DNA from 3 places in the Paenarthrobacter sp. 22069 genome. Region 3 is predicted to be linked to each of the others. Evidence: riboswitches for the same ligand, from Rfam matches in the RefSeq annotation. Region 3 holds a riboswitch; each other region holds the start of a gene.
The links. A riboswitch is a leader RNA that binds a small molecule or an ion and turns the genes downstream of it on or off. The one in region 3 is predicted to bind cyclic di-AMP.
Positions count from the first base shown of each region.

Region 1 (9,577 bases), on a different contig from region 3:
CGTTGACGCCACCGCTCACAACCTGGCCGTCGCCGGCGTAAACGCCCACGTGGCCGGAGGTAATGATGAGGTCACCGGGGGCCGGAGCGCCTACCACCGTTCCGTACTGGAAGAACTGGGTGGGCGCGAGGTCGCCGACGGTCTTGCCAACGGAACGCAGCGCCTTCTCAACCATGGCAGTGCAGTCCTGGTTCACGCCGACCTGGCTGTAGGCGGATGCCAGGATGGCTGCGCCGGTTCCGGTGCCCGTGGTGGCCGAAGCGTAGGACATGTTCATGCCGGTGTTCGTCGGTGCCGTGGCTGCGGCAGTCTGGACGGGTGCCGGTGCCGGTGCCGGTGCCTGGGCAGGAGCAGGAGCAGCCGTGTAGCCTGCGCCGGGGATCTGGATCTGGTCGCCCGGGTAGATGATCGAGGACAGACCCAGGCCGTTGGCCGCAAGGAGGTCGTTCAGGCCGACGCCGTAGGCGGACGCAATGGCGCCGAGGGTGTCACCGGAAACAACGGTGTGCACGCTTCCCGTGGCAGCCGCGGGGGCTGCAGCGGGCGCGGAGTATGCCTGGACGCTGCTGTTATCAGTGGTGTCCGCTCCGGTCACACCGGCGTGGGCCGGGGCGCCAACGCCGAATGCAATGCCGGATGCCGCAGCAACGGCGAGCGCAGGGCGGCCCAGCGAGCGGGCCTGGGACTTGGCTGTGACGGCGAGGCCCTCGAGCACAATGGAGCGGGCCGGGGTCGCGCGGTGACGGGCAGTGGTGGAAATTTTTGACACGGTTGATCGCCTCTCCCATGCCTGCGGGGTGAGCTGTCGGGTTCGGGCTGGAGATACCCGGCCGGAAGCACCCCGTGACGTACGGAGACACTATCGACTTAACCCCAAGGCCACACACGTGGCCGTGGAAACTTGGTTCCCCCGTCCCTGCCAGCTGGAGCGGTTGTGTCCCATGATCAGCGGCAGGGCTCGGCATACTGATGGGAATGTCCCGACTGAGAGGGACACCAGAAGACCATAACCCGCGCTCCCGCTAATTGTCACATTTGGGTAACATACGAGGTGGTCCTCTCGGATTCCGCCACCGAATGGATCCGGACAGCCTTTTCCGGGCTGACCTTGGCTGACGTCCCGGAAAGGCCAGCGATAACAATCCCGAAACGGACCCCTGCCTGCAGGCCCCGGCGAAGGGTAGGCTTCGGGACTATGCCCCTGTTCGTGATCAATCCCCGGCGCCGGTTGACCGGGGTCCTGCTGGCCCTGGCGGTGGCATCCTTCCCGCTGCCGGCCACTGCGGATGATCCCGCCCCGCCCGCCGGCTACCCCTCCTGGGCTGACGTGCACGCGGCGCAGTCATCGGAAGCCGCGAAGGCAGCCGAAATCACCACCATTACAGGCCTCCTGGACGGACTGCAGCAGCAGACGGAAGCCGCCGGGGACGCCGCCGTCCGGTCGGCGGCCGAATACGCCGTCGCCCAGGCCGGACTCGACTCCGCGACGCTGAGGCTGGAAGCCCTGACCGCGCAGGCAGCGCGGGCCAACGATGAACTGGCCAGGCGCCGGAAAGACATTGGTGCCCTTGCCGCGCAGTCCTACAAGACCGGGGGCACCAACGCGGGTTTCTTCGTGGCACTGGACGCCCTCGGCACCAACAGCGTGCAGGGACTGAACCTGGTCAAGCTGGTCGGTGACAAGACTGCCGCGCTGGTGGAAAAAGCGGGGGCCGCCGGCAGGGTCGCCGCCGCCCTCACGGAACAGGAAAGGGCTGCCAGGAGCGAGCGGGAGCGGCTGTCGGCGGAGGCCAAAGCAAAACTGGATTCTGCCCGCTCAGCGCGTGACGCGCTCGGCCGGCAGGTCGCCCAGGAACAGCAGCACAGCGAGGAGCTGACGGCGCAGCTGGCTGCACTGAAGGGGACGACGGCGGCCCTTGAGGGGGAGTACCGGCAGGGCCAGGCGGCGTTGGCCGCCTACGGGCAGGCGCAGGAGGCCAGGCGTGCTGCAGCCGGGGAACAGGCCCGCAGGCAGGCGGCCGCCGCGGCCGCTGCTGCGCGGCTGCCCGCACCCGCCGAACCTGCGGCACCCTTCGGAACCCCGGCCCTTCCCAGCACTCCCATACAGCAAAATCCCGTACAGCAAAGTCCCGTTCAGCCAAATCCGGCGCCGCCGGATCCCGTGCAGGCCGCCGCTCCCGCCGACAATCCGGCCGCTCCTGCTCCTGGTACCCCGCCCGTGGCACCCGCCCCGCCCGCCGTCGTCGTGCCTTCCGTTCCCGGTGGGGCCGTGAATGACCCGGCCGGGGCGAAAAGCTACGCTTCCGGACGGCTCGCCGCCTTCGGCTGGGGCCAGGACCAGTTCCTTTGCCTCGCCCAGCTCTGGACCAGGGAATCGGGGTGGCTGACCACCGCCACAAACCCTTATTCAGGCGCCTACGGAATACCCCAGGCCCTGCCGCCGGGAAAGTATTCCAGCGCCGGCAGCGATTGGCTGACCAGCTACCGCACCCAGATCGAGTGGGGCCTCGGCTACATCCGCGACCGCTACGGCTCCCCGTGCGCCGCCTGGAACCACTCCGTGTCCCTGAACTGGTACTGACTGACGCGCTAGGCTTTCCCCATGCCAGATTTCGAACGGTTCCGTGCGCTGCTCGAAGATGAGCGGGCACGGCGCATGGCACTGCTGCCCGCGCTGCGGGCCGACATTGACGCGGCAAACTCGGCACGCCGCGACTCCAACGTCGACGATGAGCATGACCCCGAAGGCTCCACCATCGCCTTCGAACTATCGCAGGCCTCGGCGCTCCTGAAGCAAAGCTCCGCCGGACTGGACGAGGTGGAAGCTGCCCTGGCCCGGCTCGCCGGAGGTACCTACGGCATCTGTGCTGCGTGCGGGGAACCCATCGCCGAGGGCCGGCTCGAAGCGCGGCCCTGGACGCCGTTCTGCATCCTCCACGCCTCCACGGGGCGCGGACGATGACGGGCCCTGCGGAGACAGTGTCCGCCGCGGCGGAATTCATCGACCGGACCCTCCAGAACGAAGGTGCCTGGTACCGTGCGGACGAAGTGGCGCACCGGCTGGGCGGGCGCCTTGCCTCCTACGGTTCCTCCATCGGGGCAGTCCGTGGCACGGTCCGCGATGCCCTGCGGAAGTTCAAGGACCTTGACCATGACGACACCGTGATGCTGGCCTCCGCCCTGTGGGGCCAGCCGCGGCCGGGCGGCCGGCCCGTTTTCGAACGCCGCCTGGCCGCCGTGGTGCTGCTGCAGTCGCGCGTTCGGCTGCTCCGGCACTCGGACCTGACCCGGCTGGAGGGTCTCCTTCGGTCCGCGCAGGCGGCGGATCTGACAGCGCCGCTCCTCGCCGATGTGCTGGCGCCCATGCTGGCAGGGCTGGGGGAGCGGGAGCAGCAACGGGCATCCGTTGTCCTGGCGAGGTGGCGGGAAGACCCGGACCCGCAGTTGCAGGCTGCCGCTGCATCCCTTGAGGAAGACTTGTCCCTTTTGAATGCATCCAGGAGAACCCCATGAATGATCAGTTTGGCCTTGACCGCTTTGTCGCCGCCCAGAACAGCGGCGGAACCTATGAGCAGGCGCTGGGGGAGCTCCAGGTGGGCAGGAAGTCCGGGCACTGGATGTGGTTCATCTTCCCGCAGATTGCCGGGCTCGGGCAGAGTGAGACCTCACGCCGGTATGCCATTTCCTCGCTTGCCGAGGCCCGTGCTTACCTGGACCACGAGGTTCTCGGTCCGCGGCTGCTCGAATGTGCCATGGTCCTGGCGAACCATGCCGACCAGTCTGCACAGGACGTCTTCGGCGGCATCGACGCCAAAAAGCTCCGCTCGTCCATGACACTGTTTCTCCGGGCTGCACCCGGAGAAACAGTGTTCAAAACGGTACTGGCCCAATTCTTCGGCGGCGAGCCCGACCCCGCTACGGACCGGCTCCTGGCAGACCAGGATGCGTCCGGCCAGGACGCCGACCGCTGAGGGCGTTCGCCGCCGGCGGTTCCCGGGAGCGGAAGCTATGGGGTGGGGCTGCCGCCATTGACGTTCAGTGTTTCGCCCACCACGTAGCTGGACTCGGGTGAGGCCAGGAAGACATAGGCGGGGGCGAGCTCGGCGGGTTGGCCCGCCCGGCCCAGGGGAGTGGACTGGCCGAACTCGGGCAGCTGCTCCTTGGGCTGGCCGCTGCTGACCTGCAGGGGCGTCCAGATAGGGCCGGGAGCCACGGCGTTCACCCGGATGCCTTTGGGGGCCAGCTGCTGGGCCAGGCCCTTGGTGAAGTTGTTGATGCTGGCCTTGGTGGTGGCGTAGTCCACCAGGGTCGGGGAGGGGTTGTAGGCCTGGATGGATGTGGTGTTGATGATGGTGGAGCCCGCCGGCATGTGCGGCACGGCGGCCTTCGTCACCCAGAACATGGCGTAGACGTTGGTCTTCAGGGTGTGGTCGAACTGCTCGTCCGTGATGTCCTGCAGGTCTTCCTGGGCCACCTGCTTTCCGGCATTGTTGACCAGGATGTCCACGCCGCCCAGGACGGCCACCGCGGTGTCCACCAGGTCCCGGCAGGCTGCGGAGTCCTTAAGGTCGCCCGGGACCTTGACGGCCTTCCGGCCGGCCGCTTCGATGATGCCCGCGATACGTGAGGCGTCCTCCTCTTCCTGGGGCAGGTAGGAAAGCACGACGTCGGCACCCTCCCGTGCGAAGGCGATGGCCGTTGCCGCACCAATCCCCGAGTCGGCGCCGGTCACGATGGCCCGGCGGCCGTCCAGCCGCCCCGTGCCCCGGTACGTCTCCTCGCCGAGGTCGGCCTTGGGCTCAAGTTCGGCATCCAGGCCGGGCTCAGGCTGGTGTTGTTTGGGTGGGGAGATCTTTTCGTACGCAGTGACGGGGTTGCGGAAAGTGTACTGGTCAGTCATGGCGGTCCTCCTGTTCGTGCGGAGTCCTGGCCGGTTCACTGCCCGGACTCCGGGAAACTGCGGCTGCCCACCGGCAACAGCAAAAGCTAAGCATGCTTACGTTTCCCAGCCTAGGCATAGATTCCCCGCCCTGCCAAGCCCGGGCGGAGTCAGCTGCGGCCGACCTCCACCAAGGTGACCCGGAACAGCTGCCCGGCGTCGAGCACCGCCTCCATGTACGTGCAGGCCGGCTGGCGGCGGCGGTCCGTGGGCGACCCCGGATTCAGCAGCCTCAGTCCCCGGGGTGAGGTGGTGTCCCAGGGGATGTGGCTGTGGCCGAACACCAGCACATCCGCGGACGGGTACAGCGCCTCGCACCGCAGTTCCCGGCCCTTCGCCTGGCCTGTCTCGTGGACCATTGCAAAGCGGACGCCCCCGAGCGTTGCGGTGGCCGTTTCCGGCAGCCGCCGCCGCAGTTCCGGACTGTCATTGTTGCCGTAAACACCCAACAGCCGCCTGCTCCGGCGTTCGAATTCGTCCAGCAGGGCCGCCTCCACCCAGTCCCCGGCGTGGAACACCACGTCAGCCTTTTCGACGGCGGCCCACACCTGCGCAGGCAGGGTTTTGGCGCGCTTGGGCACGTGCGTATCGGCGATGAGGACCAGGTTCAACGGCATACCGGAATCCTGCCACGGCGCCCCTGTTCCATGCCCGCCCGGAGTCGTAATCTGGGGGCTTGGAGGTGATTGCCATGGAGGCAGCCCAAGGAGACCGCATCGTGGTCCATGGGAGGAACGTGGGGTCTTCGGACCGGCATGGAGTGATCCTGGAAGTCCGTGGCGAGGGCGGACACCCGCCCTACGTTGTCCGCTTCGACGACGGACACGAGACAGTCATGTACCCCGGCGGCGATTTCACCGTCGACCACGGACACGACACCTGACGCAGGACGGCATCCTGCCGCCCGACCTGTCAGACTGGATTAATGGATCACCCACTGTCCTCCAGCATGTCCTCCACGCCACCGCCGCGCACCGGTCCCCGGGACCCCGGCGACGCCTGGGTGGAAGGCGACCGCGGCCGGTACTGGGGCAGGTTCGGCGCGGCCGGAGTCCTGGCCTACGACCCCACCAAGGGGGTGCTCCTGCAGCACCGTGCCGTCTGGAGCCACAACGGCGGCACGTGGGGCCTGCCCGGCGGTGCACTCCACGAGGGCGAGGAAGCGGTTGAGGGCGCCCTCCGGGAGGCCTACGAGGAAGCCGCCGTCCCGCCAGAGAGCGTGGAAGTGCTGTTCACGTCGGTGCTGGACCATGGCTACTGGTCCTACACCACGGTGGTGGTGCGGGTGCAGGAATCCTTCGAGCCCGTCATCAGCGATCCTGAAAGCATCGCGCTGCTCTGGATTCCAGTGGCTGAAGTGGACTCTTTGGAGCTGCATCCCGGCTTCGCTGCATCCTGGCCGGACCTGATGGCAAGGCTGGACGCCGAAGAATCCTGGTAGCCAGGCCTTTCCCGGAAAGGTCTCACGGACGCTGCACTGATGGGCTGACTCCCTTCGGGAAGCAGTTCCGCACGGAAGAACCCCAGCTGGCTGCCCACAAAACAGGGTAAGTCCGGGCGCGAAATTAGGTACCCACTACTGGTGCCCGCCGCATGACCAGCCCGTATGCTCCAGGCTACGGCGATGTCGTGGCTGCTGGGATGCCGGACAGGTGACAGGACAACCGCCGCAGCAGCCTTGGCGCGCCGCATGCCGGGGCCCTGACCCATTGGCCGAACATGAGTCCGCGTAATACAGCAAGGTTGGTGAGCCAGTTGCCTCTTCCTCTCCTGTCACCTGTTGCAGCATTAGGGCACGACGGCGGACTGCCGGGCAAAGAGCCGTCAACGATCCATGTCCGGGCCACCGAAACGCGACATCAGGCTTCCGGCGACTTCCCGAATGAGGCATACGGGCAACGGGTGTGCAGCCTCCTGGTGCAGGCCCTGTGAGCGCCGCGGTCGATGCACCCCGGCGCAACCAGGGGAGGGTGCGGCTGCGCGACCTGGGGTTCGCGCTGGCTGGCCTCGTTTCGTTGCTGCTCGTTGCAGGGGCGGCCTCCACCGTGGCGGTACCGGTCACCAGCGACCTGGGCCTCGTTGCGGTGCTGCCCTACCCCTACTGGATAGGGCTCGTGCTCGTTAATGTCACCTTCGTCGCGGCGCTGCGGGGGAAAGCCGGCGGGCCTGCAGGACGGGCAGTGATGATGTGGCTCCTCGCAGTGCTCGTGCTTGAACTGTTTGGAACAGCGGCCTTTGTTACCGATGTACCGCGGGGCGAAGTCGCGTTCCGGCATCTGGGTATCGCCGACGCCCTCTCGAGCACCCAGGTGATAGATCCGGACATTGATGCCTACTTCAACTGGCCGGGCTACTTTGCCCTGCTGGCGACGATCATTAAGGCCACAGGCCTTGCGCCGGCAAGCGTAGCGCTCTGGGCTCCCGTGGTTAACGTGGGATTGTGGCTCGCCGCCCTGGGGGTCCTGACGCGGTTCCTGACGGCTGATCCCCGCCGCCTCTGGCTTGTACTCTGGCTCTTCTGCCTCGGTAACTGGCAGGACCAGGACTATCTGTCGCCCCAGGCCTTTGCCTTCTTCCTGTACCTCGTGGTGATCGCCCTGCTCCTCGGCCCGTTGGCCGCGCGGCCCGGCACGTTCCGCGGCTTCCGGGCCGCCAACCTTGCGGTGTGGTGGCGCGGCCGGTCCCCCTCCGAGCACCGGCCACAGCATCGGGTCAGTGCGTTAGTGGCCACCCTCCTGCTGGTCACCGTCATCTGCGCAAGCCACCAGCTGACGCCCTTCATGATGCTCATTGCCGTGATGGCCCTCTGCCTCACCGGGCGCGTCTGGACCGGCCGGCTGCCCCTGATCACCGCCGTGATCCTTGCGCTCTGGCTGGTCTATCCGGCCAGTGCTTATCTCATCGGACACCCGCCGCTTGAGGACGCAGGACTGCAGGGGGCCGTTGCGGCGAATGTCGTTGACCGCGTGACGGGAACTCCAGGCCATTCGCTTGTGGTCAAGGTCCGCATGGTCCTGACCCTCGTGCTGTGGGCCCTCGCTGCGGCAGGGGCGCTGCGGGACTGGCGCAGGAAGCGCCTTGACATCCGGGTGGTCCTGCTGGCGGTTACCCCGATCCTGCTCTTCCCGATGCAGTCCTATGGCGGGGAAATGCTCATCCGCGTCTCATTGTTCGCGCTGCCCTTCGTCGCCCTGCAGGCGTCTTCGATCCTGCTGCCCAAGGAGGGCAGCCGCGGCCTTCCCCTCCGCACCATGGCGGCCCTCGTTCCCACCTTCCTGGTGCTTTCCCTGCTGATCGAGACCAGCAGGTTCGGGAATACGAAATTCGACATATTCACGGGCAGCGAAATGGCCGCGGTGGCTGAAGTTGAGCGGATGGCGCCCCACGGCGCGGCCATCATCTCCGCTGCCCACCCCACGCCGTGGCGAAGCGACGCCTACCTGGAACACCGGTACCGGACCATGGATGACCTGTGCCGGCGGAACCTGTCAGCGGCAAGCTGCGGCCCGATCTTCTACAACTACGGCCGGCACAACCCTGCCGGCGCCTTCGTGCTGCTCATGCGGTCCACAGAGGCGAGCCTCGAACTCCAGGGCCAGACCACCGAGCGCAACTCCGCCCAGATGGAGGACTGGTTAAAGTCCCAGCCAGGTGTGCAACTCGTGTTCAGCAACGCCGACGCACGAATCTACCGGCTGCCCACGCCATGAGCTCCTAGTAGCCCTCACCGTACTCGGCCGTGACCAGGATGGGCAGGTGGTCCGAGTTGCCGCGCGGGAGTGTTTCGACACTGGCGATGTCCAAGCCCAGTGAGGTGGCAAAATCGAAGTGGCCCTTGAATACCTTGTAGCGGGTGTAGGTGCGCCTGTTGCTCAGCGACAGGGCATACCCCGAGTTCTTCATGTGCATGTCCAGGTTCTTGGTGAAGAACGGATAGTTGAAGTCGCCCACCATCAGGGTCATCAGGCCCTTGCCCATGCTCAGCAGCTCGGCATGGGCTGCGTGGATCTGCTTGCGCCGCAGCGAGTTCGATGCCGTCAGCGGGGCGGCGTGGAACGAGCCGATCACCAATTCGTGCTGGGTTTCGTTGTCCATGACCCGCGTGCCAATCAGGCGTTCGTGCGCCGGTGCCAGCACCCGGTCGTGCATCGATTTCTTCAGTGCAAAGGACTGCGTATCCAGCGCTGTGAACCGGCTGGTGCGGTAATAGATGGCAAGCCCCAGCCGGTTGCCTTTCGTGGCATCGGCCAGGTGCAGGGGCCCCAGGGTCTCGGGAAGGTCGCTGGAATCCACCTCCTGCAGGCACAGCGCATCGATGTCGTGGTTCCGTGCCAGGGCGAGGAGCTCGCCGCTGGCCGTGTGCTTGCGGAGGTTGTAGCTGATGACGCGCATAAAACACCTCGTTCGAGGTTGCTGACAGGACCAGTTCCTGAGTCTAGCCCGATCGCCCCCCGCAGCCTCCAACATTTCATCAGCCGCCGCAGCGCGCCGTCCCCGGCTGGCGGGATAGAGTTAGTGGCAATTCACTGACTTTCCGTAAGGGGCCAGCCTTGACTGCAGACCTGCCCGAGCTCGCCGAAGGCAACTTCTATTACCAGGACCTTGGCGGTGGCCGCTTCCGGTCCACCATCCATGCCC
Region 1 is NZ_JBQEQF010000009.1:27,375-36,951, forward strand. Features, by position in the region: gene ACTJK0_RS09050 (LysM peptidoglycan-binding domain-containing protein) at 1-769, opposite strand, end outside; cyclic di-AMP (ydaO/yuaA leader) riboswitch at 773-944, opposite strand; gene ACTJK0_RS09055 (lytic transglycosylase domain-containing protein) at 1,196-2,581, shown strand; gene ACTJK0_RS09060 (TraR/DksA C4-type zinc finger protein) at 2,603-2,962, shown strand; gene ACTJK0_RS09065 (DNA alkylation repair protein) at 2,959-3,513, shown strand; gene ACTJK0_RS09070 (DUF1810 domain-containing protein) at 3,510-3,971, shown strand; gene ACTJK0_RS09075 (glucose 1-dehydrogenase) at 4,007-4,900, opposite strand; gene ACTJK0_RS09080 (metallophosphoesterase family protein) at 5,050-5,556, opposite strand; gene ACTJK0_RS09085 (DUF1918 domain-containing protein) at 5,631-5,822, shown strand; gene ACTJK0_RS09090 (NUDIX domain-containing protein) at 5,865-6,380, shown strand; gene ACTJK0_RS09095 (glycosyltransferase) at 6,868-8,649, shown strand; gene ACTJK0_RS09100 (endonuclease/exonuclease/phosphatase family protein) at 8,654-9,331, opposite strand; gene ACTJK0_RS09105 (thioesterase family protein) at 9,490-9,577, shown strand, end outside.
Region 1: linked by a shared signal. The riboswitch ahead of ACTJK0_RS09050 (LysM peptidoglycan-binding domain-containing protein) and the one ahead of ACTJK0_RS10580 (M23 family metallopeptidase) in region 3 are both predicted to bind cyclic di-AMP.

Region 2 (9,577 bases), on a different contig from region 3:
TGACATCAAGGCCGCCCACGATTTTTTGAAGAACAACGGCGTGGACGTCAGCGACATCGACGTGCAGGACTGGGGCCACTTCGTCCATTTCGCCGATCCAGACGGAAACAGGTGGTCAGTGCAGTACATTCCGTGGCGGAATGAGGGGCAGGCCAACCCTTAAAGCAAGCCGCGGACCGCATCATGTGAGGCGGCCCGCGGCTTGCGCTGCAGTTCCCCGTTGCGGGGTGACCTGCTTAGTACCAGTTGTGTGCCAAGTGGAAGTCCAGGGCACCGCAGGGCGACTGGTAGCTCTTCTTGATGTAGTCCAGGCCCCAGTTGATCTGCGTGCGGTAGTTGGTGAGGTAGTCCGCACCGGCGCTCGCCATCTTCTCCGCGGGCAGGGACTGGACGATCCCGTAGGCCCCGCTGCTGGCGTTGGTGGCGGTGGTGGTCCAGTCTGATTCCTTGGTCCAGAGCGTCTGCAGGCATTGCATCTGATCCGGGCCCCAGCCGAAGGAGGCCAGCTGGCCGGCGGCGTACGCCTGGGCGCCGGCGGGGTCGTTAATTGCGACGGCGGGAGCCGGCTCCGGTGCCGGGGCGGGCTCGGGTGCCGGGGCGGGTGCGGGAGCCGCGGGCGCCGGTGCGGGCGCTGCCGGGGCCGGTTCTGCTGCCTGCGGCGCGACCGTAATGGCTGCCGGGGCGGGGGTGGCTGCCGGGTTGGAACGGATCTCGCTCTTCTCAATGCTCATTTGGGAGTCGGCCGCTGCCGTGGAAGTGTTGGACTCGGTCGATGACACTGGAGTCATGCTGCTGGTGGCCTGACCTGCCGCGCCTACCCCCACCAGCACGGCGCACGATGCTGCGAGAATTCCCGCGCGCTGGCCCAGGGTGGTTTTCTTGGCCTGCTTGGCGGCCCGGTGTTTAGCCTTGGCCTGCAGGCGTGCTTCTGCCGTGTTTTTGGACATGATTGATCGCCTCTCACACCTGCGGAGTTAGCTGTCGGGTTCGGATGAGGGCATCCGGCCGTACGGAAAGAACACGTACTGGCTTAACCCCAAGGGCATGCATTGCCCGGGACGGTGGGTCCCCCGCCTCTGCCGTAGCTCAATCGGAATCCGGGGAAGCGGCAGAGCTTGGCGTCAACCCGGGATATGCGGCCCGAACGGGGACCGCACCCAATCGACGGTACAGGAATGAAACGCGAAAGTCACATTTAGGTAACGGAAGTCACGGCCGCAGCGCGTCGAATTGCTCCAGGTTTCAGTTCGGATCAGGCGGCGAGTTGGTAGACCGTGGTCCCGCCGATGCTTTGCGCGGCGAAGTTTTCGGCTACCCACTGTGCAATCCGGGTGGCAGCGTCTGAGCCGGTGCTGGACCGCATGGTTGCGCCGGCAATGAAGTAGTGGATCTTCCCCTTCGACACCAGCTCCTGGAACTGCTCAAGGGTGGGGGAGGGATCGGTGCCGTTGAAGCCGCCGATCGCCATCACGGGGAGTTCCGTTGCCAGTTGGTAACCGGCCGCATTATTGGAACCCACCACCGCCGCGGCCCAGGTGTACCCCGCTGCACCGTTCTTCAGCGCTGCCACCAGGTCTGCCGACGGGGTGGGGGCGCCGAGAAGACCACCCATAGCGCCACCTCCACCGCCGCCACGTCCGGCGGCCCCGCCAGCTCCGCCCTGGCCCTGGCCTTGTCCGGCCTGACCGCCGAACTGCCGGGCACTGCCGCCCGTGCCGGGCCCACCGGCCCTGTTGCCGGCGAACCCGCCCGGGCCGCCGAATGCTGTCGCCGGACCGGCGCTGACAATGGCCCCGCTGTGGGCCGTCGCCGCAGTGGAGATGGAGAACGCCAGCGGTCCGGCGAGCGATGCCGCAATGGCGAGCGCCGCCGTCGTCCGCTGCACTGCTGCCGTCCACCGGGCCGCCGTCGTCCACGGGGCCGCCGTCGTCCACTGCGTGGAGCGCAGGCGAAGAAGCCTGCCCAGTCCAACCCCGGCCGCGGCCGCCAAGCCCGCTGCCAGGACCAGCCCGCGTAGCCAGGGACCGTAGGCGGTGGTTGTGCCCAGCAGCTGGAACGCCATGACTGCCGCCGCTGCTGTGGCTGAAGACAGGGCAATGGCCGCGGCCGGCTGGTGCCGGTGCTGCCACAGGAGAACTCCGCCCAACCCTGCAAGCCCGGCTATGCCGGGTGCCAGTGCCACCGCGTAGTAGGGGTGGATGATGCCGGACATGAAGCTGAACACCAGGCCGGTCACCAGTACCCACGAGCCCCAGATGATGACGCTGGCGCGCACCATGTCGGTCCGCGGGGCCCGCCGGCCCACCCAGAGAAGGCCAGCGGCTAGGATCAGGGCGGACGGCAGGAGCCATGCGATCTGGCCGCCGAACTCGCTGCTGAACATCCGCAGCAGCCCCGGAACGCCCCAGCCATTGCCGCCGCCCACGCTGCCTGTTTCGTCGCCGGTCAGCCGGCCCAGGCCGTTGTAGCCCAGCGTCAGCTCCAGGATGGAGTTGTTTTGTGAGCCGCCGATGTAGGGGCGCACGCTGGCCGGTGTCAGCTCCACCGCCAGGAGCCACCATCCGGCGGAAGCCGCCATCGCGGCACTGGTGCCAGCGAGCCAGAGCAGGCGCCGCCCCATCCTGCCCCGGGCCGCTACCAGGAACGCCAGGGCAAAGCCGGGAACCACCAGCAGCACCTGCAACTGCTTGGCCAGGAACCCGAAGCCAAGAAATACCCCCGCCAGCACAAGCCACCCCAGCCGTTCATCCTGGATGGCACGGAGGACCGCGTAGGCGGCCGCCGTCATGAGCAGCACCAGCAGGGCGTCCGGGTTGTTGAACCGGAACATCAGCGTGGCCACGGGGGTGAGGGCAAGGACCGCGGCGGCCAGCAGCCCGGCCCGATGCGCGAGCTTTGCGTCACCGGTGGCCGGTACTGCCGCCCGCCGGACGGCGAGGTAGAGCAGCCAGACCGCGCCGACCCCCATCAGCGCTTCGGGCACAAGGATGCTCCAGGAATTCAGCCCGAAGAGCCGGACGGACAACCCCGTGATCCACAGCGACGCCGGCGGCTTGTCCACCGTGATGGAGTTTGCGGCATCGGAGGAACCGAAGAACCAGGCTGTCCAGTCCTGCGATCCGGCCTGGGCTGCCGCCGAGTAGAACGCATTGGCCCAGCCGGACGCCCCCAGGTTCCAGAGGTACAGCACGGCCGTGCCCGCCAGGACTGCTGCCAGTTCCAGCCGCTGCGCGAGGGCAGGTCGGGGCCGCCGGACGCCAGAGCCGTCCTTTCCGCTCCCCCTGGCGGTACGGGTTGTTTCGGCTGCCTGTCCCGGACGGGACGGCACAAGGCTGGTGGCGGTGCGTCGATATGTGGTGCTGGTGAAGCGGCCGGCCATGGCGTCCTACTTGGTGAGTTGGTACACGGTGGAGTTGCCCACCGTCTGGGCCTGGAAGTTGGCCTGGACCCAGGCAACCACCTCCGAGTTGCCGCCCCGGCCGCCCCGGCCGCCCATGCCGCCGCCCATCCCTCCGCCGCCTTCGATGAAGTAACTGATCTCGCCCTTGGCGACCATGTCCTGGAACTCGGCGAGCGTGGGGTAGGGGTCACCGCCATTCCAGCCGCCCAGCGCGATGACGCTGGTGTTCGAGGCAAGTTCCAGGCCGGCTGCCTGACTGGCGCCCGAGACGATGGCGGACCATTTCGTGGTGGTGGAGGAGAGCAGCGTGGTCACGGCGGCGTCGGCGGTACCTTCACCGGGACCGCCTGCTCCGCCGGCACCGGGACCACCAGCACCGCCGGGAAGGCCATTGGCAGGGACGAAGCCTTCTGCACCGGCAGCAGCGTCCGCGGCGGCGTCCCTGCCGTCTGTGCGGTCACCGCGGAGTCCTGCGGCCCGGCTGCCGAAGCCGCCGGCTGACAACCCCGCCGGCCCCGACGTCGGAATGGAACCCGAATGTGCCGTGGCGGCCGTGGCGAGGGTCCACGCGGCGGTTCCCAGTCCACCGGCCAGGAGGGATACGACGACGACGGCGGCCGCGCCTGCGCGCCGGAAGCGTCCGGAGGTTCCTACTGCGTCCAGGCGGAACAGGACTGCGGCAGCGGCAACGACGCCGAGGACGATGATCGCTATGCGCAGCCAAGGGAGCCACGCGGCGTCCCGGCCCAGGAGTACGGCGGACCAGATGGAGGTGCCGAGGATGGCCGCTGCGAGGACGGTCCGGGCCGGCCAGTACGCGCGGCCGCGCCAGAGTTCGACGGCGCCGATGCCCACCAGTGCCGCGATGGCCGGTGCCAGTGCCACCGAGTAATAGGGGTGGACGATGCCGCTCATGAAGCTGAAGACCCCGGCCGTGACCAGGAGCCAGCCGCCCCACAGGATCAGTGCCGCCCGGCTCGTTGAGGTGCGGACTTCGCGGCGGGTGAACCAGAGGCCTGCCAGCAGCAGGACCAGGGCCGCGGGCAGCAACCACGACACTTCGCCGCCAAAGCTGGTCCCGAACATCCGCAGCAGGCCCGCCGCGCCGCCGAATCCGCTGTTGCCGCCGCCGAAGCCGGGTGCGCCGCTGAAACCGCCTGCGGGTGCGCCGCCCGCGCCTGCCGCCCCGCCGCCGGGCACGCCCTCACCCGAGCCCGTGATGCGCGCCAGTCCGTTGTAGCCGAACGTCAGTTCCAGGAAGCTGTTGGTGGTGGACCCGGCCATGTACGGCCGTTCCGACGCCGGGGTCAACTGGAAGAGGGCGATGTAGCTGCCGGCTACAACGATGATGCCGCCCAGTGCGCCCAGCAGGTGCAGCAGCCGGCGCCCCAGCGTGGTGGGGGCCGCCCAAAGGTAGGCAAGCCCCAGCGCCGGTACCACCAGGAACCCCTGCAGCATTTTGGTGAGGAATGCAAGGCCGATCACGGCGCCGGCCGCCACGAGCCACTTCCAGCCCGCGCGTTCGATGGCCCGGGTGGTGAAGTACGCCGCCAGCACCAGGCAGAGGGAGAGCATCGCGTCAGGGTTGTTGAACTTGAACATCAGGGCAGCCACCGGCGTCAGCGCCAGGGCGCTCCCGGCCAGGAGGCCCGCCGCAGGTCCGGTGACCCGCTTGACCGCCAGGTACAGGAAGCCGACGGCGGCCACGCCCATGAGCGCTTCGGGCACCAGCATGCTCAGGGATGAGAAGCCGAAGATCCGGCCTGCCAGCGCCGGGATAAACAGCGCTGCGGGTGGTTTGTCAACGGTGATGGCGTTGCCGGCGTCGAGCGAGCCGAAGAGGAAGGCGGTCCAGTCCTTGGTGCCCGCCTGGATGGCGGCGGCGTAAAACGAGTTGCCGTAGCCCGTGGCTGCCAGGTTCCAGAGGTAGAGGACCGCCGTGGCCAGCAGGAGCCCCGCGGCTGACGGCCGGACCCAGCGCGGTTGGTTTCCGAACGCGTAGCGCTTCCAGCGGGGCGCGGTCCCGTCGGCTGCTGGCTGCAGGTCCGGGTCGGCAGAAGGTGCTGGCGTGTCGGCAGCGTGGCCGGCGGGAGAAATGGTGGAGGTCATGATGCTGCCGTTTCTGTGGAGGAGGTGGCTTGGGTGCCGGCTTCGGTGTCTTCGCCGGGCTCTGCTGCCGGAAAGGCGGTGCCGCCCGGGTCGCCCGTTTTCGCCCGCGGCGTCCGTTCCCGGAACACCCAGAGCCGGAACAGCAGAAACCGCACTGCCGTGGCCGCAAGGTTCGCCGCCACGACGGTGAGGACTTCCGCCCACCGGTCAGGCGTCGTCGTCCAGTGCACCAGGGCAAGTGCCCCCGAGGTGAGCACCAGGCCGATGCCGAACACGATCAGCCCCTCGAAATGGTGCCGGACCGGGTTGCCGCCCTGGATGCCGAACGTGAAGCGCCGGTTGGCTCCGGTGTTGGCAACGGCGGTGACCAGCAGGGCCAGGAAGTTTGCTAGCTGCGGATCCATGAAGCCGCGGCAAAACAGGAAGATCAGCAGGTAGGCAAGCGTTGAGGCGGCGCCGATGGCTGCGAACCGGACCAGCTGGCCGAAGAGGCTGCCGCGGCGGGTCTGTTCGTCGGCCCGCGACGACGCAGGCAGCGGCCCCCGCGCCAGGGCTGCGCGCAGTTCAGGGACCGGGATCCGGCCGTAGAGCAGGTCGCGGGTGAGCCGTGCCATCCCACGGATATCGGCCAGCGCCGTGCGGACCACATCAACGCTGGAATCGGGATCGTCGATCCAGTCCACGGGGACTTCATGGACCCGCAGGCCGCAGCGTTCGGCCAGGACCAGCAGCTCGGTGTCGAAGAACCAGGAGTTGTCTACCGTGTAGGGGAGGATCTGCTGTGCGACATCGGCCCGGATGGCCTTGAACCCGCACTGGGCATCACTGAACCGGGCAGCCATCAGGGAATGGAGCATCAGGTTGTAGCTGCGCGAAATGAACTCCCGCTTAGGCCCGCGGACAACGCGGGAGTTGCGGGTCAGGCGGGTGCCGATTGCCAGGTCCGAGTGCCCGGAAATCAGGGGTGCCAGCAACGGGGGCAGCGCCGCCAGATCGGTGGAAAGGTCCACGTCCATGTAGGCCAGGACCGGAGACGGGGAAGCAAGCCACACTTTCCGCAGCGCATTCCCGCGGCCCTTCTCATCCAGGTGGACCACCGTCACCTCCGGGAACTCGCGGGCCAGCCGTTCGGCGATCTTCAGGGTTCCGTCCGTGCTGGCGTTGTCCGCCACGGTGATCCGGAAAGTATGCGGGAAGGTATCCAGCAGGTGCCCATGGAGCCTGCGGAGGCATTCCTCAAGGTCGCGCTCCTCGTTGAAGACGGGGACGGTGACGTCAAGGACGGGGACGGCGGTGCGCGTGTCCACGGGGGCGCGCCGTACGGCACGTCCCCGGGAAGGAAGGCCCGGCGGCGCCACCGCGGCGTCCTGCAGGGTTCCTGAAGTGGAGTCGGTGAGCGTCATGCATCAACAGTGGCTCCACCGTATTTGTGGGCTTTAGGCACAACCTGTGACGTGGCTGTGTAAGTCAGGGCGGCGTGGAACGCAGGTCAGGATGCGGCGGAGCCAGCGGCCGGAAAGCGGACCGCGAACTCGGTCCTGCCCGGTCGGGAGACCAGCTCAACCGTGCCCCCGTGGGCCATGACGATGGATTCGACAATGGACAGGCCCAGGCCGGAGGAACCCTCGGAACCGGACCGGGCGGTGTCGGCGCGGGTGAAGCGCGAGAAGATGCTGCCCTGGAATTCGGCCGGTATGCCGGGCCCGTCATCGGTGACGGTGACCACCACGCTTCCGTCGGCCGAGCGCATCACGCCGGTGGTCACGGTGGTCCCCGGCGGCGTGTGCTTCCGGGCGTTGGAGAGCAGGTTCGCCAGCACCTGGTGGAGTTGCGTGGTGTCCCCGCGGACGGTCAGCGGCTCATCCAGCAACTGCAGCTGCCAGGTGTGGTCCGGGGCCATGACCTTCTCGTCGCTGACGGTTTCGACCACCAGCTGGGTCAGGTCCACGTCCGTGGTTTCGGTGGCCTTGCCTTCATCCAGCCTTGCCAGTAGCAGCAGGTCCTCCACCAGCGCGGTCATGCGCTCCGACTGGCTTTGGACGCGGCCCAGGGACTTTTGGCCGTCCTCGGTCAATGTTTCGGTCATCCGCATCAGTTCGGTGTAACCGCGGATGGCGGTCAGCGGTGTCCTCAACTCGTGGGAGGCATCTGCTACAAACTGGCGCACCTTCATCTCGCTGCGTTGCCGGGCTTCCAGCGCGCTGGAGACGTTCTCCAGCATCAGGTTCAGGGCGTGGCCCACACTGCCCACCTCCGTGGTGGGGTGCGCTGCGGAGGGCGGCACCCGCACCGCGAGCGCCACCTCACCGGCATCCAGGGGCAGCTTGGAAACCTTGGTGGCAACGTCGGACAGCTGTTCCAGCGGCCGCATGGTCCTGCGGATCAGGGCCGTGCCGGCCAGCCCGATCAGGACAAGGCCGCCCAGCGAGACCAGCACCATGGTCAGTACCAGTGAGGCCTCGGTGCTTTGCTTCATCGACAGCGGCAGTCCCGTGATCAACACATCGCCGTACGCGGTCTGCGTGGCCAGCACCCGGTAGTCGCCGTTGGACAGCCCGCGGTCCACCGGCAGGCCATCGTGAGGGAGTGCCTGCAGGGTGGCAACGTCGGAGGAGGTCAAGGATGTCCGCGTGAAGTCGGAGGAAAGGAAGCCAGCCTCCCTGCTAATCTGCCCGTTTACCACCCGGGCATTGAGCGTTCCCACGCTTTGGCCCCGCGCGTCGAGGGGATCGGGGCGGCCTGAGGGGTTTCCTTCGGGCGGCCGGCCGCGCGACGCCAGCTTCAGCTGCGCATCCAGTTGGTTGGTGAGGACCACGTCCATCGAGGCATAGCTGGCCACGCCGATCGCGCTGGAGATGGCCACCAGGAGCACCATGGAGAGCAGGATCAGGCGGGTGCGGAGATGCCAGGTGGAGGGGTTGAACCAGGACCGGCCGGCGGGCCGGGGGACACCGGAAAGAGACACGCGTTTCCTTCGGCTAGTCTGCGGGCTTGATGACATAGCCCGCGCCGCGCACGGTGTGGATCATCGGCGGGTGGCTCGCTTCGATCCTCTTGCGCAGGTAGGAGATGTAAAGTTCCACAATGTTGGCCTGGCCGCCGAAATCGTAATCCCACACATGATCCAGGATCTGGGCCTTGCTGACCACGCGCTTCGGGTTTTCCATTAGGTAGCGGAGGAGCTCGAACTGCGTGGCCGTCAGTTGGATGTCGTCCCCGGCGCGGGTGACTTCCCGGGTGTCCACGTTGAGGACAAGATCGCCCACCACCAGCTCGGCGGTGTCCATCGCGGCCACCCCGGAACGCTGTACCAGCCGGTGCAGGCGGAGCAGGACCTCCTCCATGCTGAAGGGTTTAGTGACGTAGTCGTCCCCGCCGGCGGCCAGCCCCACAATGCGGTCCTGGACATCGTCCTTGGCTGTCAGGAACAGCGCCGGCACCTCCGGCGCGAAGGCGCGGATCCTGCCCAGCAGCTCCACGCCGTCGAACCCCGGGAGCATCACATCAAGCACAAGCACGTCCGGGTGGAAGTCCTTGGCCAGTTTCACGGCCGTGGGTCCGTCGCCGGCCACGGCTACGGACCAGCCGGCCATGCGCAGGCCCATGCTCATGAGCTCCGACAGGCTGGGCTCGTCATCGACCACCAGGGCGCGGATGGGGGAACCGTCGGGGTGGGTTAGCTGGGGAAGGTTGTTGGTCATGGGGTGCGGGGGTGCCATGGGACAACTCTCCGATCTGTCGGTTAGCCGGTGCTTTGCCGTTGCTGTGTTCCAGCTGTGAGCTCCAGCCTAGCCACCTGTGGCTTGGGTGGGGTGGCGCCTTCCCGCGCGGCCCGGCCATGTCACAGGCAGGCTTGGCTCGCAGCACAGCCCCCGCACAGCTAAGCGGCAGAGCCTGTTGGGACAACAGCATCACCAACAGCTACGACCTCCTGGAGGAAGCCATGGATCAGCAAGACAATGCCTACCCGGGTGCAACTGGCGGAAACGGCCAGAGCCGCCCCGCCGATGACGGCCGGGAGCAGAAGGACAAGCCCGCACCTGTCTGGGGTGGCGTCCCGGCCGGCCA
Region 2 is NZ_JBQEQF010000020.1:56,074-65,650, reverse strand. Features, by position in the region: gene ACTJK0_RS16350 (glyoxalase superfamily protein) at 1-163, shown strand, start outside; gene ACTJK0_RS16345 (hypothetical protein) at 237-947, opposite strand; cyclic di-AMP (ydaO/yuaA leader) riboswitch at 953-1,113, opposite strand; gene ACTJK0_RS16340 (ArnT family glycosyltransferase) at 1,253-3,379, opposite strand; gene ACTJK0_RS16335 (ArnT family glycosyltransferase) at 3,386-5,509, opposite strand; gene ACTJK0_RS16330 (glycosyltransferase) at 5,506-6,912, opposite strand; gene ACTJK0_RS16325 (HAMP domain-containing sensor histidine kinase) at 6,999-8,510, opposite strand; gene ACTJK0_RS16320 (response regulator transcription factor) at 8,488-9,228, opposite strand; gene ACTJK0_RS16315 (hypothetical protein) at 9,453-9,577, shown strand, end outside.
Region 2: linked by a shared signal. The riboswitch ahead of ACTJK0_RS16345 (hypothetical protein) and the one ahead of ACTJK0_RS10580 (M23 family metallopeptidase) in region 3 are both predicted to bind cyclic di-AMP.

Region 3 (9,577 bases):
GCTCCGGCGCACGCTCGAGTTCTGCGAACGGGGCAATGGCGTGCCGGGCCTCGGTGGCCAGCTCGTGGTCCACCTCGAGGAGGATGGTCTTATCGCTTTGGACGATCAGGGGGCCGTCGGTCACGGAGTGGATTCCTTCACTGGCGCAGTTCCTCTGCGGCCTCGATATCGATAATGCGGTGGACGGACAGGACCCGCTCGGTGTCCTTGGCAGGGTCAAACACCCGGACCCGGCCCCCGCTCACCGATAGCGGAACAACAACCTCCACGCTGGCATTCCCCAGGCTGTCCACGACGTTCATCTGGATCCGCTGCTTCAGCCGGATGGCCGTCTGCAGCGCCTCAAGGCCAAGCTGGGTGGCGGCCTCGCTGCCGGCCGCAGCAAAACCGGTGGAATGCCCGACGGCGGCGTCCGCCTTCCGCAGGACGTCGAGTTGGGCGTTCACTTCCTCTGCCGCGGGCGCCGTCCGCGGCGCGGTGTAGACGGGGCGCAGGTTTTCGTGCGGAACGGACGGGCGGCGAAGATGAGCGGCCGGCTCCATCCCGTCCACGGACGGGGACAGGCCCAGGCTGCGGAGGGCGGCGGCGAGTTCCCGGGGCGGAGCCGAGGACGTGACAACCGTCGGGGCAAGCAAGGCCAGGCCGAGCTGGGCAGCCTTCGGTCCTGCCACCAGGTCCCGGAGCATCGCTTCGTCGTCGCTGTGGATAAAACTGACGGACTGCCCCACCCGGAGCCTGCCGTGCCGGGATGCTGTGTCCTCCACCAGGTATTCCAACGGCTGCGGGACCGCGGTGGCGGAGTGTTCGCGGAGGAACGCCAAGAGCGCCGCCGCATCATAACCTTGCTCGAGCGCGCGCTTGATGGACCCTGCGGAGAACCGGTAGATGGTGGCCGGCCCCTGGCCTTCGGCGTCCGCCATCAGCAGGAGTTTCCCGGCGAGGGAGGGAGCAAGGTAGCCCGGGGCCACCGCGGTCAGGTCGGCCTGCAGCAGCACATGGTTCAGGGCGGCCGGCAGATGCTCGCCAAGGATGGCCAAGGCGGCGTCCGGATTGTCCTCGGCGAAGGCGCTGCCCAGCTGGCTCAAGGCACCCGAACCCACCAGGCCCAGCATCTCCGCCTCGGCCAGGACTCCGCGGATCAGGGAACTGAACCGCCGGGCCATCCGTGGCTGCGACCACTCCGCGCGCTGCAGGATGGATGCAGCATCAAGGACGGGAGCGGCGCCGTCGCCGGCAGAAGCCTCTGACGTCAGCTCATGCAGGATCTCAAGGATTCGTTTGCGGACCACGGGAGCGTCGGGCCGCTGCGCGCCGGCTGACAACGCCGCGATGGTAGTCCCGGCGGCAGACCGTCCGGACGCTGCGCCGGGAGCGGCGTTCACGGGCTGGCCCACCATGGACGGCACACGTTCGCTGGCGAGCCAGGCATTTACCAGCCACAGCCATTGTTCCTGCCTCGGAAGGACCAGCCACTCCAGTTCGGGCGGCTGCACCCACGACGACGAGTCCACGTCCAGGCGGATCAATCCCGCCAGGCCGCACAGTTCCAGCAGCCGGCCCACGGTTCCCTGGTCGACGCGCAGCACCTCGGACAGCCGGCGCATTTCCCGGACCCCTACGCCCCCGCTGCGCAGCGTCGCCAGCGGATGGTCGCCGACGGTGTGCACGAGTTCGGACACCAGGCGCAGGGTCTCAGAAAGGGCGCTCAGGGCCGCGTTCCTGCGCAGTGCCGCGGTAGTGCGGCCAAGCTCCGGGACCGGTGGTTCGAGGGTGAAATCGTTAACGACGGCCCCTCCGCGCAGGGCCAGCCCCACGCTGTGCGGCAACTCCACGTGCGCCGCGTCCAGCGGGACCAGCAGCCCCCGGGCAAGGAGCCAGTCCACGGGACCGACGTCGGCGCCCTCCGAGAGGACCGAAGCTTTCCTTTGCGCCTGGGGGACGGCACCCATGGCCCAGTTGCGGAACCGGGCGAGCAGCGCCGTCGTCCGTTGCGGAGCTTCGGCGAGGATCGCCTGCAGTGCCTCCGGAGTTGCCGTCCAGTGCTGGAGCGCCAGAGCAGCCTCCATGGGCGTGGTGGCGTCCTGGATGGGGAAGCCCCTGCGGTGCAGTTCCGACACCAGTTGGACGGCCCGCTGCGCGAACGCCGGCTGCAGGCGGACCAGCTCCGTATAACTGCGGCCGAGGCCGGCGGGATAAATGCCTACCACGTCCTTGAGGGACCCTACCGGGAGGTAGAAAGGCTGGTTCGCGGCCGGGGGAGGAGTTCCGTGCGGGGGAGGCGCGGGGTGCACCAGGGCAAGCTCCTGCAGTGTTCCCAGGATGTCCTCGACGGTGGCCAGGGAGGCGCCTCGGATCAGGTGCTGCAGGCCCTCCGCCGAGGCGCTGTGGCCCGTGTCCGTATTGGTGCACAGGTGCAGCGTCTCCAGGACCTGCATTTGCGGCCGGTTGAGCCGCTCAAGCGCCCGCTGGACGCTGACACGGGAACTGGCGCGCGCCGCCAGGGCAGCGAAATCCGGAACCGCCGGGGACATGAGGTCCGGCCGCGCGGCGAACAGGGCACGCAGCGAATCGTCGCTGCGTGCCTCCAGATCCTTGCCAAGCGCACGAATAAGGGACATCAGTCCAACGTTACCGCTGCTGCGCCCGTCCAGCCCGGCGCCGGGCTGCCACGCCGTCCAGGACCAGCAGGAGCATCAGGATGAAGGCTGCCGGCAGCCCGTAGAGGGCGGTGTAGGTGATCCAGGTGGGCGCGGCCACGCCGGCAAAGGCCATCGCCATGACCGTTCCTACGGCCACGAGCGAAAGCACGGCAATAACTGCGGCAAGGACCGTCAACGGCCGCCGGTAACGCGAGGAAGTCATGGACGTAACGCTACAGCGGGGCGGCCCGTGCCGGTGAGTGGCCGTGGCGGGAGAGGGCCAGGGCTTGCGCCTGCGGCGGAACAAAGCCGCCGGAAACAGGAACAGGGCATGCGGCAGGATAACCTTGAAGGATACAGACCAACACGGTTTGCGCCGGCCATACCTTGAACCCGCACAACACTGCGGATGCGGTGGCCGCGGGCCGTGTCTCGAGACAGCAGAACGAAGAAGGTTGATTACGTGCCTACCGGCAAGGTCAAGTGGTATGACAAGGACAAGGGCTTTGGGTTCCTCGCGGGCGAAGACGGCCAGGAGGTCTTCCTGCCCAAGTCGTCACTGCCCGAGGGTGTGACAGAGCTCAAGGCCGGCACCCGCGTGGAGTTCGGCGTGGCGGACGGCCGCAAAGGCGCCCAGGCCCTGGGCCTGCGGGTGCTGGACAAGACCCCCTCCATTGCCAAGGCAAAGCGCCCCAGCGCAAAGGACCTCGCCCCGCTGGTACAGGACCTCGTGACCGTGCTGGACAACCTGTCCGGCACCCTGTCCAAAGGCAAGTACCCGGACGGCAACAAGGGCAAGGCCATTGCTGCCGCGCTGCGCAAGGTTGCCGACGAGCTGGACGTTTAAGCGCCCATGAGCCCCCAATCTGAACAGCCAGGCGCGCCGGTGCAGGAGCAGGCTGCCAAGACCCTGCCCAAGCGCAAGGCAGGCGTGCCCGTTTGGCGTACGGGCAAGCCCGACGCTTTCCTGGCCGCGGCGGTGGAGACTGCACGGACCGCGGTGGAGAGCATTACGCCCGCCGCCACCATCGGGGTGCACCTGGCAGCCAGGAGCGAGGGCGACCGGCTGGTCACGCACCTGTTCGAGTCGCGGCTGCCCGGTTACGCGGGGTGGCAGTGGTATGCGGTACTGACCCGCAACTCGCGCTCCAAAGTGGTCACGGTGAACGAGCTCGGCCTGTTGCCGTCAGAGGATTCCATCCTGGCCCCCGAGTGGGTGCCGTGGGCCGAACGCGTCCGCCCCGAGGATGAGCAGCAGGACTCCGAAGCTGACGCCCGGGAAACAGGCGTCGCGGAAGTGGACGGTGAGGTTGCGGCGGAAGTGGCGGGGGACGCCCAGGCTTCTGAGCAGGCGGAGGAGCCGAAGGACGACGACGGCCCGCAAGCTGGAGTCTGACCGCACCTTCGCCGGGGAAACCGGCCACGGCCAGCGGAACCAACGAAAACGGCGCCGACCGGGACAAACCCGGGCGGCGCCGTCGTACGTTAAGGCCTGCCTACTTGCGCAGCTCGCCCACCACGTAATCGATGCTGGACAGCAGGGCCGAGACGTCGCTGGGCTCGATGGCCACGAAAGTGGCAATCCGCAGCTGGTTGCGGCCCAGCTTCCGGTAAGGTTCGGTGTCCACGATGCCGTTGGCGCGCAGGACCTTGGCCACTGTTGCGGCGTCAACCGACTCATCGAAGTCGATGGTGGCAATGACGTTGGAGCGTTCCTCCGGCTTCGCCACGAACGGGGTGGCGAACGCGGACGCGTCGGCCCAGCTGTAGATGCGTCCGGCGGAGTCGGCGGTCCGCTTGGAGGCGAAGTCCAGGCCGCCGTTGGAGTTCAGCCACTGGACCTGGGAATCCAGGGTTACCAGGGTGGACAGCGACGGAGTGTTGTACGTCTGGTTCAGGCGGGAATTGTCGATGGCGGTCTGGAGGTCCAGGAAGTCCGGAATCCAGCGGCCGCTTTCCTTGACCCGCGCTGCACGCTCAATGGCGGCGGGGGAGAAGAGGCCCAGCCAAAGGCCGCCGTCGGAGGCGAAGTTCTTCTGCGGGGCGAAGTAGTAGACGTCGCTTTGGGCAACATCGACGTCCAGCCCGCCGGCTGCCGATGTCGCATCCACCAGGACCAGCGCGCCCTCGTCGGCTCCGGAAACCCGCTGCACCGGCGCGGCCACGCCCGTTGACGTCTCATTCTGGGGCCAGGCGTACACGTCCACCCCGGCCTCGGCCTGTGCTGCCGGCCGGGTGCCCGGCTCCGATTTGATGATCGAGGAAGCTTCAAGGAAGGGCGCCTTGTTGGTGGCCGCGGCAAACTTGGACCCGAACTCGCCAAAGGACAAGTGCTGGGCTTTCTTCTCCACCAGCCCGAAGCTGGCGATGTCCCAGAACGCGGTGGAGCCTCCCACGCCCAGGACTACCTCGTAGCCTTCGGGAGCGCGGAAGAACTGGCTGAGCCCTTCCCGGACTGAGCCCACCAGGTTCTTGACCGGTGCCTGCCGGTGGGACGTGCCCAGGATGGTTCTGGATGCTGCTGCCAGGGCATCGATCTGCTCCTGCCGGACCTTGGACGGACCGGCCCCGAACCGCCCGTCCTTGGGCAGGAGGTCGGCAGGGATCGTGATGCTGGTGTCGCTCACAGGGGCTCCAATTCGGCGGGGACGAAAGCTTTGGTCCGGACGGGCGGGTCGTGGGTGGCCGGCAGCCGGTGACGGGCTGCAATACAGGCCGTCCCCATTCTGCCTGAACTGCTGTGCAGGCGGGAGTTGGGGGCGTCAAAGTCCAGACATTGAGACGGGCGGGGAACGCCGCGGCTATTCGGACTAAGTCAAAATAGGCTAAGCTTGCCCCCGAACTACCTCGCGGGAAGAGGCGATACGGTGGGACAACGCAAGGTACTGCGCTCGAGGAGCTGAGCTGGATGACGGATCTGATCGACACTACGGAGATGTACCTCAGGACCATCCTGGAGCTTGAGGAAGAAAACATCGTCGCCCTGCGGGCCCGTATCGCCGAGCGTCTGCGCCACTCCGGCCCCACTGTTTCCCAGACCATCGGAAGGATGGAGCGCGACGGGCTGGTTATCGTCTCGGGTGACAGGCATCTGGAACTTACGGACACGGGCCGCAAGCGCGCCACCGAGGTCATGCGCAAGCACCGGCTGGCCGAACGCCTTCTCGCCGACGTGATTGGGCTGGACTGGGCTTACGTCCACGACGAAGCCTGCCGTTGGGAGCACGTCATGAGCGAACGGGTGGAGCGGCGCATCTACGAGCTGCTGGACCATCCCACGGAGTCGCCGTACGGCAACCCCATTCCCGGCCTGGCAGACCTGGGCGGGCAGCCAGGTCCCGGCTTCGCTGACGGCGCCATCAGCCTGGTGGAAGCCATGAAGAACTATGGACCGGCCTCGGGTGTCACCGTTGTCCGGCTTGCGGAGCCCATCCAGGTTGAACCGGAACTGTTGGCCCAGCTCGACGAAGGGGGGATCCGCCCCGGCGCCGCAGCGGCACTGGAGCGTGTGGGTGATTACATCTCCGTTCGGGTCCCCGGGATCGAAGGTGCACTCGAGTTGCCGCCCGAAGTGGCCGCGCACGTCTTCGTTGCTGTTGCCCGTTCCTGAACGCCCGCTGCATATCTTAATCAGCGGTTTCGGCCAAAGATAACGGAATTGTTACCTAGGGTCTTAAGCCCCTATAGTAGAAGCGATCGTTGATACTTAAGCGTTACCTGACCCGGAGCCGAGCTCTGCCAGCGGGCCAGGTGCATGAGTCGTTACTGGCAGAGGCGGGGGAACCACAAACGGCAGCGGGGGACTGCCTTGGGGTGAAGTCCGTCAGCAGCATGCCTCTCCAGTGAAGGATTCTTCCGGGAATACCCCTGTGCAGAAGCTTGCCCATGACGGGCCGGGTCTTTGAACTCTCTGACCCGAATCCGACAGCTAACTCCGCAGGCTTTTCCAGAGAGGAACCCTTCTTGACCATGCAGACCTCCCGGGGCCGCCGCCGCGCGGACGGCCCTCCCGCGCCCCGGGGTGCCGAGGATGTCGCAGCGGAGCGCCCCCGCGACCTGCACCGCGACTCGCTCCGCCGCCGGGGTCCCTTCCGGCAGATGACGGACTTCGCCGCCGCAAGTGGCATCGGCCAGAAGGCTGGCATAGCCCTCGCCGCCACTGGCCTGGTGCTGACGGTGACCGTGCCTGCAACCGGCCCTGTGATGGCAACTGACGCCGGTGGGAATACGCCCATGGCCGCCTCCGCGGTCAGCCCGCAGCCGCAGATTTCTGCGGATATTGGCGCGCAGATCGACTTTAGCCGTTCCGCCGTGGTCACCAAGGCGGACCCCGACGGCAAGCTGAAACAGCTCCTCAGTGCCCAGTCGGCCGGATCGGTGACCCGCGCGGCTTCTGCCGGCACCCTGGCAGCGCCGTTGGCCACCCTCACCACCGCTTCCCCTTTCGGCTACCGGGTAAGCCCGATCACCGGTGGTACGGGTGACTTCCACCGGGGGCAGGACTTCGTCGCGCAGTGCGGCACGTCTGTCCTGGCGGCGGCCACGGGAACCGTTACCTTCGCCGGCTGGCACCAGTTCGGTGGCGGGAACCGGGTGGTCATCGACCATGGAAATGGCCTGGAGACTACTTACAACCACCTCTCATCCTTCAACGTCAAGGTTGGCCAGACAGTCTCCCGCGGGGACGTTGTGGCACTCAGCGGCACCACCGGCGCCTCCACGGGCTGCCACCTGCACTTCGAGGTGCAGGTCAACGGCGAAGTGGTCGATCCGATGGGCTGGCTGTAACCAAATGACTGCGCACTCTCAGATCCTCGTAACCCGTCGTGACCTGAATGTGACATTGAAGCAAAACTGCTGTACCGTCTAACTCGCGTCAACTTTTCCGAAGTTGACGCTCTTGAGTGGATTGCCTAACTCTGCCACCGCTCAAGGTCCGTTCGCATTTCATCGTCTGGCAGGGGCGGGGGAACCAATTTTGGCCTTCATTCCAGGAGGCCTTGGGGTTAAGTCACGAGCTTTTTTAGGAAAGCACTGTGGCCGGGTGACTCCCATCCGAATCCGACAGCTCACCTCGCAGGCATTGGGAGAGGCTACCTTCGTGTCTTCACGCCATCATTCTGCGCGCCACCGTGCGCAAACGGTTCGCACCAACCCCCTGGATGCCATGTCCAAGGCTGTAAGTGCCAATGCCGGGACCGTGGGCCGCCAGGCTGCCGTTGTGGCAGCTGCATCGGGCCTCATCCTGAGCATGGGCCTGCCCGCGACGGCTGCTGACACCACTGCTGGTGTTTCTGCATCCACTGAGTCCGGCTCCGCCCAGACCGCCCTGGCTGTCACCGCTGCCCCCACGGCGACGGTCTCCTTCGAGCGTCCCGTCGTCAAGACCACCGCTGCACCCAAGGTGGAAGCGGTCCGCACCCAGTCCACCGATTCGGCCAACCCCGCCGCGGCAACCCAGGGTGGGTCGACCGCTGCCAAGACGGCTGAGACTGTCTCCGCCGTGTCTTCTGCGGCCACTTCCGGGATTGCAGCCATTGCCTACACCGGCATCGGCCACTCCTATGTCTGGGGCGGCACCAGCCCCGTTACGGGCTGGGACTGCTCCGGATTCGTCCAGTGGGTTTACGCGCAGGCCGGCATCAGCATCCCCCGCACCAACGCGTGGAGCATCATGACTCCCACCTCCACCCCGCAGCCGGGTGACCTGGTCGTCCAGAACGGTGGCGCACACGTTGGCATCTACGTCGGCAACGGCATGATGATCAGCGCGCTGAACCCGTCGCAGGGCACGCTGCTCCACTCCCCGGCAGCTACCGGTTCATCCTCGTACTACCACTACGGCAACTAGTTCTTGGGCTTCACGCTCCAAGGGCTATTTCTTTGCCCAAAGCTTTTTCGCTAGATCACATCCCCGTTCGGGATGCGCCGGCGTACCCCCAAGATGCCGGCGCGTCCAACCTTCCCTGCCTGCCTACAAGCGGTCCAGGGGAAATACGAAAGAGAGAACTGATGACGACACGTGCTACCGCGCGCCACCGTGCCGAGGTCACCAAAACCAACTCGATCGCTGTCATTGCCAAGGCGGTCAGCGACAACGCCGGCGGCATGGGCCGCCAGGCGGCAGTTATCGCGGCTGCCTCCGGCCTGGTCCTGACCAGCGGCATCGCCGCCAACGCTGCCGACGCCAACGTCAAGCGGGACTCCGCTCCGGCGTCCGCGCTGGAAGTTGAATCCGCCATCGACGCTCCGATCTCCGCAGCGTCCACCATTGCCATCAGCTACGAAAAGCCCGCCGTGACCACTACGCCGGCTCCCGTGGCCGAGCCTGAGCCCCAGGTCGAGGTCCAGGAAGCTGCTCCCGTGGCCCAGCCCGTTGCTGTTCCCAAGGTCACGGCCAAGGTTGCCACCGTCGCCGCTCCCGCTGCCCCCGCCGCGCAGGCATCAGCCAGCGGTAAGGGTGCTGCGATCCTTTCCGCCGCTTACGCCCAGCTGGGCGTGCACCAGGACTGCACCATGCTGGTGACGAACGCCCTGGCCGCTGTCGGCATCCACTTCCATGACTGGCCTGCCGGCTACCTGTCACTGGGTGAAACCGTGCCCATGTCCCAGGCCCAGCCCGGTGACCTGCTGTACTACGCTGATGGCGGCGGCGGCATGGCCCACATCGCTGTTTACGCCGGAAACGGCATGGCCGTTCACGGCGGCTTCAACGGCAATGACACCGTGGTCTTCAGCGCCAATGTCGGCTCCGGACCGGTGGCCATCCGCGTCAGGTAGGCATTTTTCGTGCCGGCCTGATCCAGTGCCGCCCGCGAATTGCTGCAAAGGGACCCCCGCCACCAGGCGGGGGTCCCTTGCGCTTTAAGGGAGTTTCGGGCGGGGCCCTTGCCTTTTCCCCGTCTCCGGCAGGGACTGGGCTCCGCGGCGGCGATTAC
Region 3 is NZ_JBQEQF010000011.1:18,070-27,646, forward strand. Features, by position in the region: gene ACTJK0_RS10545 (DNA repair helicase XPB) at 1-124, opposite strand, end outside; gene ACTJK0_RS10550 (helicase-associated domain-containing protein) at 138-2,618, opposite strand; gene ACTJK0_RS10555 (hypothetical protein) at 2,629-2,862, opposite strand; gene ACTJK0_RS10560 (cold-shock protein) at 3,103-3,486, shown strand; gene ACTJK0_RS10565 (DUF3027 domain-containing protein) at 3,493-4,035, shown strand; gene serC (phosphoserine transaminase) at 4,136-5,266, opposite strand; gene ACTJK0_RS10575 (metal-dependent transcriptional regulator) at 5,548-6,249, shown strand; cyclic di-AMP (ydaO/yuaA leader) riboswitch at 6,374-6,598, shown strand; gene ACTJK0_RS10580 (M23 family metallopeptidase) at 6,609-7,427, shown strand; cyclic di-AMP (ydaO/yuaA leader) riboswitch at 7,556-7,736, shown strand; gene ACTJK0_RS10585 (C40 family peptidase) at 7,807-8,490, shown strand; gene ACTJK0_RS10590 (NlpC/P60 family protein) at 8,652-9,419, shown strand.